One region of the Cupriavidus sp. HMR-1 genome, then DNA from elsewhere that is predicted to be linked to it. Evidence: predicted binding sites of a transcription regulator. Region 1 holds the regulator's gene; the other holds the start of a gene.
The links. Region 1 encodes FNR, which switches genes on or off when oxygen is low (the NO sensors DNR and NnrR bind a similar motif). Its sites were predicted from a motif close to TTGATNNNNATCAA; they were not measured.
Positions count from the first base shown of each region.

Region 1 (7,285 bases):
GAAGTCGTACTCCGCCTATGCAGGCGTGCAGGACGCGATGATCCAGTGGTGGTACGGCCACAACGCGGTGGGCTTCTTCCTGACCACCAGCTTCCTGGGGATGATGTACTACTTCATCCCGAAGCAGGCGGAGCGTCCGATCTACTCGTATCGCCTGTCGATCGTCCACTTCTGGGCGCTCAACTTCACGTATATGTGGGCGGGTCCGCACCACCTGCAATACACCTCGCTGCCTGACTGGGCGCAGTCGCTGGGCATGGTGTTCTCGCTGATCCTGCTGGCTCCGTCGTGGGGCGGCATGATCAACGGGATCATGACGCTGTCCGGTGCCTGGCACAAGCTGCGTACCGATCCGATTCTCAAGTTCCTGGTGGTGGCGCTGTCGTTCTACGGCATGGCCACGTTCGAGGGCTCGATGATGTCGATCAAGACCGTGAACGCGCTGTCGCACTACACGGACTGGACGATCGGCCACGTGCACTCGGGTGCCCTGGGCTGGGTCGCGATGATCTCGATCGGCTCGCTTTACTACCTGATTCCGCGCCTGTTCGGAGAGAAGGAGATGTACAGCACGCGCCTGATCGAGTGGCACTTCTGGATTGCGACGATCGGCGTCGTGCTCTATATCGCCTCGATGTGGATCGCCGGTGTGATGGAAGGCCTGATGTGGCGCGCCACGCAGCCTGATGGCACGCTGACCTATGCGTTCGTCGAAGCGGTCAAGGCAAAGTATCCGTTCTATCTGATCCGTCTGCTGGGTGGCCTGTGCTTCCTGAGCGGCATGATCCTCATGGCTTACAACGTGGCACGTACCATCATTGGCAAGCCTGCGGTTGACGCTCCGATTCCGGCCAACCTGCCGGCTTCCGCCCACTGATCGCCGAGGACCGAACGATGTCTCAAAAACAAGGATTCTTTTCCCACGAAACGCTGGAGAAGAACGTCGGCTGGCTGATCATTGCAACCATCATCGTGGTCAGCATCGCTGGCCTGGTGCAGATCGTGCCGCTGTTCTTCCAGCACTCGACGACCGAGCCCGATCCGGGCATCACACCGTACTCGCCGCTGCGCCTGATGGGGCGCGACATCTACATCCGCGAGGGTTGCGTTGGTTGCCACTCGCAGCAGGTGCGTACCCTGCAGGCGGAGACTGAGCGTTATGGCCATTTCTCCACGGCGGGCGAGTCGGTGTATGACCACCCGTTCCTGTGGGGCTCGAAGCGTACCGGTCCAGATCTCGCGCGTGTTGGCGGCCGTTACTCGGACGACTGGCAGCGGATCCACCTGCGCAATCCGCGTGATGTGGTTCCCGAGTCGGTGATGCCTTCGTACCCGTGGCTGGAGAAGACGCAGTTGCCCACCAACGACATCCAGGCACGCATGCACGCGCTGAAGCGTCTGGGTGTGCCGTACAAGGACGAAGAGATTGCTCGTGCGCCTGAAGAGCTGGCAGGCAAGACGGAAGAAGATGCGCTGGTGGCGTATCTGCAGGGGCTGGGCCTGAATCGCCGCAACGTGCGCGTTGACTCGGCGGCGGCTCCGGCGCCGGCGAAGGAGTGATGCCATGGCGATCGTGACCGCAATTGCAACCGTCGTGTCGATGCTGACGTTCATTGGCATCTGCTGGTGGGCATGGTCGGGCGGCCGCCAGGCCGCCAATCAGGAATCGGCGATGTTGCCGTTTGCCCTGCCTGACGAAACCACAACTACAAGCCGGAACCCACAGCCATGAGCGATTTCATTTCCGATTTCTGGAGTTATTACATCGCGGCCATCGCGCTCATCGGGATCGTCTGGTGTGTCTGGCTGCTGTTTTCCCAACGCAAGATGCCGAAAGGTGTCAGCACCACTGATGACACCGGTCATGTCTGGGATGGTGACCTGCGCGAACTGAACAACCCGCTGCCACGTTGGTGGATGTGGATGTTCCTGCTGGCCTGCATCTTCGGTCTTGGTTACCTGGCGCTGTATCCGGGCCTGGGATCGTACGCCGGTATGCTCAAGTTCTCGACGCAGGGCGAGCTTGCCGCTCACCGCGAGGCCGCCGAGAAAACGCAGCACCAGATCTACGCCAAGTATCTGAGCATGGATATCAAGCAGGTGGCGGCGGATCCTGACGCACGCGAGATCGGCCAGCGGTTGTTCCTGAACTACTGCGCGCAGTGCCACGGTTCGGATGCGCGTGGCAGCCGAGGCTTCCCCAACCTGACCGACAACGATTGGCTCTACGGTGGCGAGCCGGAGACGATCCAGCAGACGATCACCAAGGGCCGCAATGGCGTGATGCCATCGTTTGCCAGCACGATCGATGCGAAGCAGGCCGGCGATACTGCCCAGTACGTGCGTTCGCTGTCTGGTCTGTCGTCGGATCCGATTCGCGCATCGCGTGGCGAAAGCACGTTCAAGTCGACCTGCGCGGCCTGCCATGGCGCCAACGGCAAGGGCAACCAGGCACTCGGCGCGCCGAACCTGACCGACAACACGTGGTTGTACGGCAGCTCGGAAGCGACCATCGTCGACGCGATCCTGAAGGGACATAACGGTCATATGCCGGCGCACGAGGAGATTCTGACGCCTGAGCGCATCCGCATGCTGACCGCATATGTGTGGGGTCTCTCGAATACGGGAGGCGCTGCAAAATGACTAACTGCCCCGGGGCCGGGCGGCGTGCCGCCCACCGGGGCGTGAGGGCAACACGATGAGCGCGCCCCTTAACGCCCCCGATCACTCGGACGATCACGCCTCGAACGATCCGTCTGCAAGCCAGTCGGCGAGCGATCGTAACGGCAACACTTGGCGTCCCGCGCCGCCCCCCAAGGGGGCCGAGACCACCGAGGAAGCGCTGTACGAGGTCCGCCGCAAGATCTATCCGCGCTCGACTTCTGGCGCGTTTTCGAGCTGGCGCGTGTGGCTGGTCATCCTGACGCAGTTGATTTACTACGGAACGCCCTGGCTGCAGTGGAATGATCGCCAGGCCGTGCTGTTCGATCTCGGCGCGCGCAAGTTCTACATCTTCGGTCTCGTGCTGTGGCCGCAGGATGTGATCTATCTCGCTGTGCTGCTGGTCATTTCTGCGCTATCGCTATTTCTGTTCACCGCCATCGCGGGACGCCTGTTCTGCGGCTATGCCTGTCCTCAGACGGTCTACACAGAGATATTCATGTGGATCGAGCGACATGTCGAAGGGGATCGCATCGCGCGGATCCGACTCGACGGCGATCCCTGGAGCCTGCGCAAGCTGCGAATCAAGGCGACCAAGCATGTGCTCTGGGTGCTGATCGCACTGTGGACGGGCTTCACGTTTATCGGGTATTTCGCACCGATTCGGGAACTTGGTAGCGAGGTCCTGCATTTCACGCTAGGACCCTGGCAGAGCTTCTGGATGCTGTTCTACGCATTTGCGACCTGGGGCAACGCCGGATTCATGCGCGAGCAGGTGTGCAAGTACATGTGCCCCTATGCGCGTTTCCAGAGCGTGATGGTCGACCGCGATACCTATGTCGTGACCTATGACGTGGGTCGTGGGGAGCCGCGTGGTAGCCGTTCCCGCAAGACCGATCGCCATGCGGCTGGTATTGGCGATTGCGTGAATTGCAGTATCTGCGTGCAGGTGTGTCCGACCGGTATCGATATTCGTGATGGCCTCCAGTACGAGTGCATCGGTTGTGGCGCCTGTATCGACGCGTGCAATCTCGTCATGGACAAGATGGAGTACCCGCGCGGCCTGATCCGATACACGTCGGAAAACGCCATGCGCAAGTCCCTGACGACATCCGACGCGCGCAAACGGCTGCTGCGACCACGCACGATCATCTATACGCTGATCTGGCTGGTTCTGGCGGCGGGCTTCGTCGCATCGCTGGCAATGCGGTCGCCGATCAAGGTCGACATCATTCGGGATCGCGGCGCGCTGGGCCGGGAAGTGGAGGGCCGCTGGATCGAGAACGTCTATCGGCTCCAGGTGATCAACACCACGGAAGCGCCGATGCGGATTCGCGTGCAGGCTGAGGGCGACGATCTGACTGGACTGACGGTCGAGTATGACAAGTCCGCCGAGGCCATGCAGCCAACGTCCAACCGGTTGTTGCCGATTCGCATTCGCGTGCCGATCGACGATGCCAAGGAAGGCACGCACAAGATCAACGTAACCGTGACGGCGGAGGGCGAGGACGGCCGAGACGCGCATATCAGGCAATCCACGAGTTTCATTGTTCCCCGCAATCTGTGATGCTGAGGGTGAAATGGCAGCAAACAAGGAGAGCGCAATGACATCCCAACAGTCCAAGCCCTGGTACAGGGAACCGTGGCCGTGGCTTTTGATGAGCGGTCCGTTGCTTGCAATTATTGGCTGCGGCGTGACCATCTGGCTTGCCAACACGCATCCGGATTTGCCGATTTCCGGCGTGGAGCGTCATGGCCTGGTCGTGGAGAAAACGGGGGCGGAGCATGTAGCGTCGCCGGCTGCGAGGCGCCCATGAGACTCCGCTGGCTGATGTGGGTACTTTGGCCGGCGTTTCTGATGGGCGGAGCGGCCACCGCCACCGTGTTTTCGGTCGTTGATCCGGGCGATCTCACGTTCTTCGGGCACCAGGTGGAAGCGTCTCGTGAGGCGGTCTACACGATTGGCTTCCTGGTGGCGTGGTTGTTTTGCGCATTGTCCAGTGGGCTGACGCTCTACACCATGCCAACCAAGCTCGAGGAGACCGACGAACTCGAGTAATGGCTCGAGTGCTGGCAGAAAGCAAAACGGCCGCACCGGGAGATCTGCTCCCGATACGGCCGTTTTCCTGGCCACGATGCCCGTTAGCAGTTTCGGCTATAGACCTGCCTGATGCCTTCCATGTCCACGAGTTTCACGTGTCGTTGGCGAATCTGAATCAGGCCGGCTTCGGCGAATCGAGAAAAGAGCCGACTCACGGTTTCGAGCTTGAGGCCAAGATAGCTGCCGATTTCTTCGCGGCTCATCCGCAGCACGAACTCGCTCGACGAGTAACCGCGCATCGACAGGCGCTCGGACATGTTGACGAGAAATGCTGCCAGGCGCTCTTCGGCACGCATCGAGCCAAGAGTGATCAGCATGATCTGGTCCTGCGAGATTTCCTTGCTCATCAGCCTCAGGAACTGCTGCTGGAGAGAAGGCAACGTGCCGGACAGCGATTGCAGGTCATCGAATCGCACGACGCAGACCTCTGTGTCCTCGAGCGCGGTGGCGTCGGACGCATGCTGCATCTCGCTGAGGCCGTCGAGCCCGACGACCTCACCGGGCAAATGGAAGCCGGTGATTTGCGTGCGTCCGTCCTCCATGGTCACGTGGGTCTTCAATGTGCCAAAGCGGATCGCATAGACTGCGGTAAGTGGTTCGCCCATGCGATAGAGCGTTTCGCCCTTATGAACACGAACGCGTTCCTGTACGAGCGTGTCCATCTTTGCGAGGTCCTGTTGCGACATGCCCACGGGAAGGCAAAGCTGGCCCATGGCGCAAGTGGAGCAACGCGGAGACATCTCGGTGACGGGAATGGAGGTAAGCAATTGATGGTGCTCGCATGAATGCGCTTGCGATGGAGGCGCGATGCAGGCATTTTACAGCGTGATGTGACGCAGAAGCGAGGAACAGTTGCCATTTGGTGTGCTTTTCAGTGTCTTTACACTTGCGTTGCTTGGTGGCGTGCATTGCGCCGCCATGTGCGGAGGAATTGCCATTGCCGTCGAGCAACGGCAATCCGGGGGGGCTGTTGCGGTCGTTAGCCTCGTGCATCGCTCGCGATTTCACTGGTGGCTGGAACTGCTGGTCATGCACGCCGGGCGTCTCACGACCTATGTGCTGCTTGGGGCGCTGATGGGAGCGGTGGGTGCGACAGTCTGGAAGCAGGACTACCTTCCAGTGCAGCGCTGGCTCTATGGCGCGGGCAGCCTGTTACTGGTTCTGACCGGGGTGTGGTTGTTGCGGGGCCGCGTCATGCGTGCAGCATGGCTCGAACGGCTGGCGGCGCGGGCTGCCTCGTATGTCGTCCGGGGCGTCGCGTCGCTGGGCATGCAGATGCCGCTTCGCTTGCGTCGGCACGCGCCCATCATGCGGCGCTATGGGATGGGGTTGGCCTGGGGGCTGGTGCCCTGTGGTATGGTGTATGGCGCACTTGCGCTGGCCTTGTTGGCTGGAAATGCGCCATCTGGGGCACTTGTCATGGCGGCCTTTGGCATTGGGACGCTGCCCAACCTGCTGGTGATCTCGGGTTTGTCGGGCTACCTGCGGCAACTGTCGCGCCGCCCCGGCGTTCGAGTGGGCGCCGCGCTTGTTGTGATCGGTTTTGGGGCGCTGGGTGTCGCACGCGCCGTCTGGCTGCCCGATACGCTGGCCAATCACGGCTTCTGCGTCGTGTTCTAGACTTTTTTGCTGGTTGCAGGGCGGGGCTGGAATGCCATACAATCGCGAAAACCACGGTATCGCGCTCCGATGCGCTCGTGGCGTCGCCGGGGCTGCATTCCCGATCTGGGATGTGTGCCCAGGGGGTCTGGGCAGGTCTGGCTTGCCGGGATCGTCCCCACAGTTCATCCGGTTCACAAGATCTGGTTCCAAAGTCCGATGGGGCTGTGTGGAGAGGTGGCGCTGGTGCCAGGCGAAGTTGCCTGGGCCGATATCGATTGTTTCTTGCCGCCTTGGCGATCTGATTGTCCAGGTGAATGTCCACCCCAAAAGGGAGAGGGTGCGACGCAAGAGGTCCGTTGACTGGCGTAGTCTGTCAGCCCCGGACGATCTCCTGCCGGAACGACCCGGCAATTCGATGCAAAGAAAATGAGGTGCACGGCTCCGCTGCGAAAAGCTGCGAGTTGGCTGCGCGATGAGATGGCGGTGGCTCAGGCCTCGCTGTATCTGCAATCTCCAGTGCTTCAGGATTCGTCCAGAAGCAGGTGCAAAGACAGGCTGCACACAATCACATGAATACCCAAGAGGCGAAGATCGTCCTCGAGACCGCGCTGATCTGTGCGCAGGAGCCATTGCGCGTTGGTGATCTGCGACGGTTGTTCGCCGACGACGTCGGTGCCGACACCATCCGGGTTCTGCTCGAAGAGCTGCGCAACGACTGGCAGCAGCGCGGGGTGGAGCTCGTGGCCCTGGCCAGCGGCTGGCGGTTCCAGAGCCGCCCCGAGATGCGCGAGTTTCTTGATCGGCTCAACCCGGAGAAGCCGCCGAAGTACTCGCGTGCCGTGATGGAAACGCTAGCGATCATCGCGTATCGCCAGCCGGTGACGCGCGGTGACATCGAAGAGATCCGGGGCGTAACGGTCA
Region 1 covers NZ_ANKP01000134.1:693-7,977, reverse strand. Annotated here, with positions in the region: gene ccoN (cytochrome-c oxidase, cbb3-type subunit I) at 1-877, shown strand, start outside; gene ccoO (cytochrome-c oxidase, cbb3-type subunit II) at 895-1,560, shown strand; gene D769_RS17300 (cbb3-type cytochrome oxidase subunit III) at 1,565-1,732, shown strand; gene ccoP (cytochrome-c oxidase, cbb3-type subunit III) at 1,729-2,643, shown strand; gene ccoG (cytochrome c oxidase accessory protein CcoG) at 2,699-4,228, shown strand; gene D769_RS17285 (hypothetical protein) at 4,242-4,478, shown strand; gene D769_RS17280 (hypothetical protein) at 4,475-4,720, shown strand; gene fnr (fumarate/nitrate reduction transcriptional regulator Fnr) at 4,804-5,529, opposite strand; gene D769_RS17270 (sulfite exporter TauE/SafE family protein) at 5,615-6,382, shown strand; gene scpB (SMC-Scp complex subunit ScpB) at 6,934-7,285, shown strand, end outside.

Region 2 (7,285 bases), on a different contig from region 1:
TCGACGACCTGATCCGCCTGCCCGCCGAACTGTTCGCGCGCGACGAAGCCGTGCAACTGAAGTGGCAGAACCGCCTGCGTTACTTCCTCGTCGACGAGTACCAGGACACCAACGCGTGCCAGTACCAGTTGCTCAAGCTGCTGGCCGGTGGGTCGCATCTGCGCGCGCCGGCATTCACCGCAGTGGGTGATGACGATCAGGCGATCTATGGCTGGCGTGGCGCCACGCTCGACAACCTGCGCCTGCTGCAGTCCGATTTCCCGAGTCTGAAGGTGGTCAAGCTCGAACAGAACTACCGTTCGACCGTGCGGATTCTGGAAGCCGCCAACGCGGTGATCGCCAACAACCCGAAGCTGTTCGACAAGAAGCTGTGGTCGGAACACGGCATGGGCGATCCGATCGCGATCCACCCGATGAACGACGAGGAGCACGAGGCAGAGTCAGTGGTATTCCGGCTGTCCGCGCACAAGTTCGAGCGGCGCGCGCAGTTCCGTGACTACGCAATCCTCTATCGCGGCAATCACCAGGCCCGGCTGTTCGAACAGATCCTGCGCCGCGAGCGCATTCCGTATGTGCTCTCCGGCGGCCAGAGCTTCTTCGACAAGGCCGAAATCAAGGACATCTGCGCCTACCTGCGCCTGATCGCCAACCCCGACGACGATCCCGCATTCATCCGCGCGATCACCACGCCGCGTCGTGGCGTAGGCAACACCACGCTCGAAGTGCTCGGCACGTTCGCGGGCCAGGCCAAGGTATCGCTGTTCGAGGCGGCCATGATGGGTGGCATCGAGGCGAAGCTGCAGCCGCGCCAGCTTGAGCCGCTGCGCACGTTCAGCGAGTCGATGGTGCGGCTGGCCGATCGTGCGAAGACGGACCCGGCCACGGTGGTGCTCGACGATCTCATGGAAGGTATCCACTACGAGGCCTACCTCTACGACACCTTCGATGAACGGCAGGCGCAATCACGCTGGACCAACACGCTCGAATTCCTCGACTGGCTCAAACGCAAGGGCACGCGTCCCGAGCCGGAAGGCGAGGGCGCGGCCACCGGATTCGACACCGCCGATGGTTTCGGCGACGAAGGCAAGAACCTGCTCGAACTTACGCAGACCGTGGCGCTGATGAGCATGCTGGAAGGCCGCGAGGAAGATCCCGATGCGGTGCGACTGTCGACGCTGCACGCGTCGAAGGGGCTCGAGTACCCGCACGTGTTCCTGGTCGGCGTGGAAGAGGGCATCCTGCCTCACTCGCGCGAGGACGAGGAAATGGGCGACGAGAAGATCGAGGAGGAGCGCCGCCTGATGTATGTGGGCATCACGCGCGCGCAGCGCAGTCTGCAGATCAGCTGGTGCAAGAAGCGCAAGCGCGCCCGCGATACGTATGCGTGCGAGCCGTCGCGTTTCATCGCCGAGATGAAGCTGGAGGACGACCCCGCCCCGAAGGACGAGACCCCGGCCATGAGCCCGAAGGATCGTCTGGCCGGGCTCAAGGCGCTGCTCGGCAAGCCTGCGGCGGGGTGATTGATACAAGCCGGACAAGCTTCGGGATGACCGGCTCTCTACGATTGGCGTGCGCGCTTTCGTCTCGGCGTCTGTCGCGACACATCGCGCCTACCCTTCGGTTTGCGGTGTGTGCTGGGCGCATGCGAGCCCGGCTTCTTCCCTGTTGAGCGCTCCCGGATGCGGCAGCACCGGGGGCGTTTTTTTCCGCCTCTCGTCGCTTGTGGCGTTTTAAGCACGTATCAAGTTTGATACAAAACCGGCATCGCTTGTAATGGGCAAGCTGGTACATTGGGTGCTCCATCCGGCCGCGGTTCCGCGGCCGTTCCCATCTGCAAGCTCGCCCATGGACCTGTCCCCCGCCCTGCCAATCCGCCTGCTGATCGTCGACGACGACCCACAAATCCGGGCCATGCTGGCCGAATACCTCGCCACATTCGGCATGGAGGCCGATGGTGCCGAAGGCGGCACTGCCATGCGTGCGGCGATGTCGAAGCAGGAATACGACCTCGTCATCCTGGACCTCTCGCTGCCCGGCGAGAACGGCCTGACGTTGTGCCGCGAAATCCGGGAGTCCAGCAACCTGCCTGTGATCATGCTGACCGCGCGGGCGGAACTGGCCGATCGCGTGGTGGGACTCGAGGTGGGCGCGGACGACTACGTGACCAAGCCGTTCGAGATGCGCGAGCTGGTGGCGCGCATCCATACCGTGCTGCGTCGCAGCCGTGCCGACGTGCGACGTCCGGCACCGGCCGCGCCCGGGCATGAAGTCCGGTTCGCGGCATGGCGACTGAACACCACGCTGCGCCAGCTGGTGGATGCCGAGGACACGGTGGTGCCGCTTTCCAACGCGGAATTCCGGCTGCTGCTGACATTCATCGAGCATCCCAATCGCGTGCTCGATCGCGAGATGCTGATCAACACCGCGCGTGGGCGCGATCTGGACGTGTTCGATCGCAGCATCGACCTGTTGGTGTCCCGTCTGCGCCAGAAGCTGCGTGACGATCCGCGCGACTCGGCACTGATCCGCACCGTGCGCGGCGAAGGGTACGTCTTCACGGGCACCGTGGAGCACTGACGGCATGGCAGCGCAGATGCCGCCATCGGCGGACGATCCACCAATGGTGCGGCCAGAATTGCGTTCCAGCACATTGGAGACGCCCCGAAGGCGCTTCGATTCGATGTTCGTGCGGCTGTTCTTCGTGATGGCCGCGATCATGCTTGCCGTTCACGTGCTGGGCGTGACCGTGATCGAGGGGTTCTTCCCGCGCCCGGGTTCGGAGCGCTACATGGAACGGATGCGCCGCGCCGCCTCGGAAGCCGAGGCGGCCGGCCACCCATTGCCGGCACCACTGCCAGGCGCGTTGGCGTCGCTCAGCCATCCGCACGGACCGCCACCGCCGCCCAACGCCAATGACGACGATGACGACGGCGACAACGACGGGCCCCCGCTGCATCCCGACGCATTCCGCATGCAGAAAGGTGGCGTGCTCATGCCACCCGGACCCCCTGGGCCGCCTGGGCCACCGTCCGGTTTCCATATCCGAGGTATCTGGCCGCCGCACCTGGGCATGTTGTTCCAGCTCGTGGCCATCCTGATTGCATCGTGGGTTGGCGCGCGTCTGCTGGCGCGGCCCGTGCAGCAACTGGCCAGTGGTGCGAACCGGCTGGCGCAGGACGTCCACGCGCCACCGCTGGAGGAGGAGACGGGCCCAGCCGAAGCGCGTGACGCTACCCGGGCACTGAACCTGATGCAGCAGCGCATCCGCACCCAGCTGGCGCAGCAATCGCGCTTCCTGGCGGCGGTGTCGCACGACCTGCGCACGCCGCTGACGCGCATGAGCCTGCGCATCGAGCGCATCGAGGACAACAACGTGCGTTACCGTCTGCGCCAGGATCTGGCCGAGATGAACGGACTGATTGACGCCACGCTGTACTACCTGCGCGAGCGAGACGATGCCGCCGGCCCGCGCCAGCGCGTGGACGTGCTGGCACTGCTGCAGGCCATCGTCGACGATGCCCAGGAAATGGGTCAGGACGTGCGGCTTTCCGGCACCGCCGTGCCGCTGCTGGCGTACCCGGCCGAACTGCGCCGCGCGGTGGTCAATCTGGTGGAGAACGCGCACCGGTACGGCGGCGCCGCCCATATCGTGCTGACCGACAGCGCCGAGCGCGTGATCATCGACGTGTCCGATAACGGCCCGGGTATTCCGCCCGCGGAACTCCAGCGCGTGCTGGAGCCGTTCTATCGCGTGGAGTCGTCGCGCAGCCGTGCTACAGGTGGCGTGGGAATGGGATTGGCGATCGCCGCCGACATCGTGGCGCGGCACGGCGGGGAACTGACGCTGACCAACCGCACCGAGGGCGGCCTGCGCGTGCGCATCGTGCTGCCGCGCGCCTGACGGGGCGTCGGCGCGTCGATTGCTCAGGCGCGTTGGGGCACACCGCTCTTGTTGATCGGTGCCAGTTGCACGTACTGCGAACCACGTAGTCCGCGCGTGAAGTCGAGCGTGAAATCGCCAACGTCGACGCGCGTCTGCAGCGCGCGACGCAGCTCTACCGGTCCGGGCGCCTTGATGCCGCTGGCCGCGCGCACCAGCCACGCGGCGCCAATGTAGCCGGCCAGCGTGGCGGGCGAGGGCGGCTCGTCGAGATACTGCTTCATGCGCGCGACATGCTCTTTCACCACACGCAGCGTCGACTCCTGCGGCCCCGGCGCGATCTGCGTCACCACCATCCCGCCCGCATAGCCTGTACCGAGGATTTCACGCGCCGACACCGGGCTGACAGCCGACAACCCCACCAGGAATCCGTACCAGTTCTGCGCAGCCAGCGCGCGACCCAGGCTACCGTAGGCGAGCGTGTCGCCGCCGACGATCACCGCACCCGGACGGCCCCCCGCAATGCGGCGCGCGCTCTCGTCGAAGTTGCCCGTGAGCGGCACCGTCTGTACCGACATGGCTTTCTCCAGCCGCGACAGCCAGGGCGTGCCTGCAGCGAGCGTGCCCGCCGCGAAATCGGGAGAGACCGCCAGCGTTACCGCGGTCAGTCCGAAGCCGCGTAGCTGACGTACCGCTGCGTCCAGTTCGGATTGATAGTCGGCGCGGGTGAACCAGACGTTCTCGGCATTCAGTGAGAGACCCGACAGCGGTGCCACGATCTGCACGCCACGGCGCGACAGCTCGGTGGACGCTGCGAGCGCGGGCAGCAATGCATCGCCGGGCCCGAACAGCACCTCGGCATGTTCGCTGTCGGCGAGTGCCACTGCCTGGGCCGTGGCGCCACGCGGATTCGTATCGGCATCGCGCGCGACGTGGACGATATGCAGGCTGCCGTTGGACGCGTTGTACGCATCGAACAGCACCTTCGCGCCGGCCAGGTAGTCGCGCGAAAGATCGGCCTGCGGGCCGGTGCGATCGACCAGTTGGCCGACGACAAGCTGGCGGCGCGCGCCCGATGGCGCGGGCTGCGCGAACGCGGTGAGCGGTGCGATCCCGGCCAGTGATGACAACGCGCCGAGCGAACCCAGTGCGCCGAGCGTGCCGAGCGTGCGCCGACGCCCTGCGGACGCGGGCGCGCATGACGATATCGACTGCGGTGGGGCTTGGCGCATGGCAGTGGTTCGGAAGCGGTGTGAGGGGAAAGGATGTCTCGCAGCGCAGGGCAGCGAGACCGGGCCGAGACTATCGGCGGTTCATGACGTTCCCGTGACTTGCACGCGACTTGGCTCCCCACCTCGGCGGGGCTGGCGGGCGCACGCATGACGTGGCCTTGATGCTTATCAAGATGGCAGTCCCGGGCGAGGCATAGGATCGGACGTACTTCCGCCTAGAAAGCACCAAAATCATGTCCGCCCCCACGTCCGACACCCTCGATACCGCTATCCCTTCCGGCCTCGCATCCCCGTCGACCGCCTTCGATCGCACCGCACTCGCCGACTTCCGCGAGCTTGCCGGCCGCATCGATGGCAATGGCCCGCGCTACACGTCGTATCCCACCGCCGACCGCTTTCACGGTGAAGTCGGCGACGTCGCCTACCGGCGCGCCCTGGATGCCTGCCGCGCGAACGCGCCGGCTCCACTGTCGCTGTACGTCCACATCCCGTTCTGCGAGAACATCTGCTACTACTGCGGCTGCAACAAGATCATCACCAAGGATCACACCCGCAGCGCGCGTTACGTCGACTATCTGGCACGCGAAATGGCCATGGCCGCCGAGCAGCTTGGCGAGCGCCGCGCGGTCATGCAGTCGCATTGGGGTGGCGGCACGCCGACCTTCCTCGATCCCGTTGAAATGCGCCACGTGATGTCGGCGTTGCACAAGCATTTCGAACTGCTGCCTGAGGGAGAGCACGCGATCGAGATCGACCCGCGCCGTGTGGGCGACGATCGCATGGACCTGCTCGGCGAACTTGGCTTCAACCGGATCAGCCTCGGCGTGCAGGACTTCGACCCCGAAGTGCAACAGGCCATCCACCGGGTGCAGTCGTACGAGGAAACCTACGGCGTGGTGCGGGCCGCGCGACGTCTTGGGTTCCGTTCGATCAGCATGGACCTGATCTACGGACTGCCGCACCAGACCACGCAACGCTTCTCGGCAACCATCGACCGCGTGCTGGAAATGCGCCCGGACCGCCTGTCGGTCTACAGCTACGCGCACCTCCCGCATGTGTTCAAACCGCAACGCCGCATCGATCCCGCCGCATTGCCACCTGCCGCGGAAAAGCTCGACATCCTCGTATCGACGATCGAGCGCCTGACCGCCGCTGGCTATGTCTATATCGGCATGGACCATTTTGCGTTGCCGGATGACGATCTGGCCATTGCCCAGCGTGAAGGCCGGCTGCAACGCAATTTCCAGGGCTATGCCACCCACGCAGGCTACGACCAGCTTGGCTTCGGGGTCTCGGCGATCGGCGCCGTGGCGGGTCACTACGCGCAGAACGCGCGCACCACGGACGAGTACTACGCCGCGCTCGACAAAGGCCAACTGCCGATCGTGCGCGGGTTCGAGACCTCGGAAGACGACCGTCTGCGCAAGTTCATCATCGGCGAGCTGATGTGCAACGGCACGCTCGATATTCCTGCCGTGGAAGCCGCGCACAGCATCGATTTCGCGCAGAAATTCGCCGCTGAACTGGCCGACCTGGACAAGCTGGCCGTGGACCATCTGCTTCGGCGCACGCGGAACCGGATCGAGATCACGCCGCTGGGTCGACTGCTGGTGCGTCGCATCGCGATGGTGTTCGACCACTATCTGCGTGAAGACGCGCTGCGTCCCAAGCCGGCAGCGCCGGCGGCCAACGACGCGAAGGTCATCCCGCTGGTGCGCTACTCACGCGTTGTTTAAAGAAATTTTGATGCTCGGCAAATGAGCCAATAAAAAAAGCCCGCGAGATATTCGCGGGCTTTTTTTGTGGAGCCGGGGTGACTTCCGGGGTTGCCCCCGGCGTCACTGTCACTCGCTCCGTGACGGTCTTCGAGCCTTACTTGCCGGCCTCTGCCATGTAGTTCGAAGCGGCGATCACGTCGGCGTCCGGACCGGCATAGCCACCCTTCGGCGGCATCACGCCCTTGCCCTTCAGCGCGTAGTTGTGGACTGCGTCCATGCCTTCCTTCAGGCGCGGCGCCCAGGCGGCCTTGTCGCCGAACTTCGGCGCGCCGGCCACACCAGAGGCGTGGCAAGCCGCGCAGACTTGTTCATAGACCTTCTTGCCCGTTTCAGCCGAAGCGGCGGCCGGTGCGGCAGCAGCAACAGCAGCAGGGGCTGGAGCCGCTGCGGCGGCA
Region 2 covers NZ_ANKP01000131.1:15,082-22,366, forward strand. Annotated here, with positions in the region: gene D769_RS17160 (UvrD-helicase domain-containing protein) at 1-1,520, shown strand, start outside; gene D769_RS17165 (response regulator) at 1,846-2,577, shown strand; gene D769_RS17170 (ATP-binding protein) at 2,582-3,901, shown strand; gene D769_RS17175 (ABC transporter substrate-binding protein) at 3,925-5,112, opposite strand; gene hemN (oxygen-independent coproporphyrinogen III oxidase) at 5,346-6,848, shown strand; partial or broken gene D769_RS17185 (c-type cytochrome) at 6,985-7,285, opposite strand, start outside.
Region 2: hemN (oxygen-independent coproporphyrinogen III oxidase) is a predicted target of FNR. The motif match lies at 5,271-5,284, and genes of this name have one in related genera.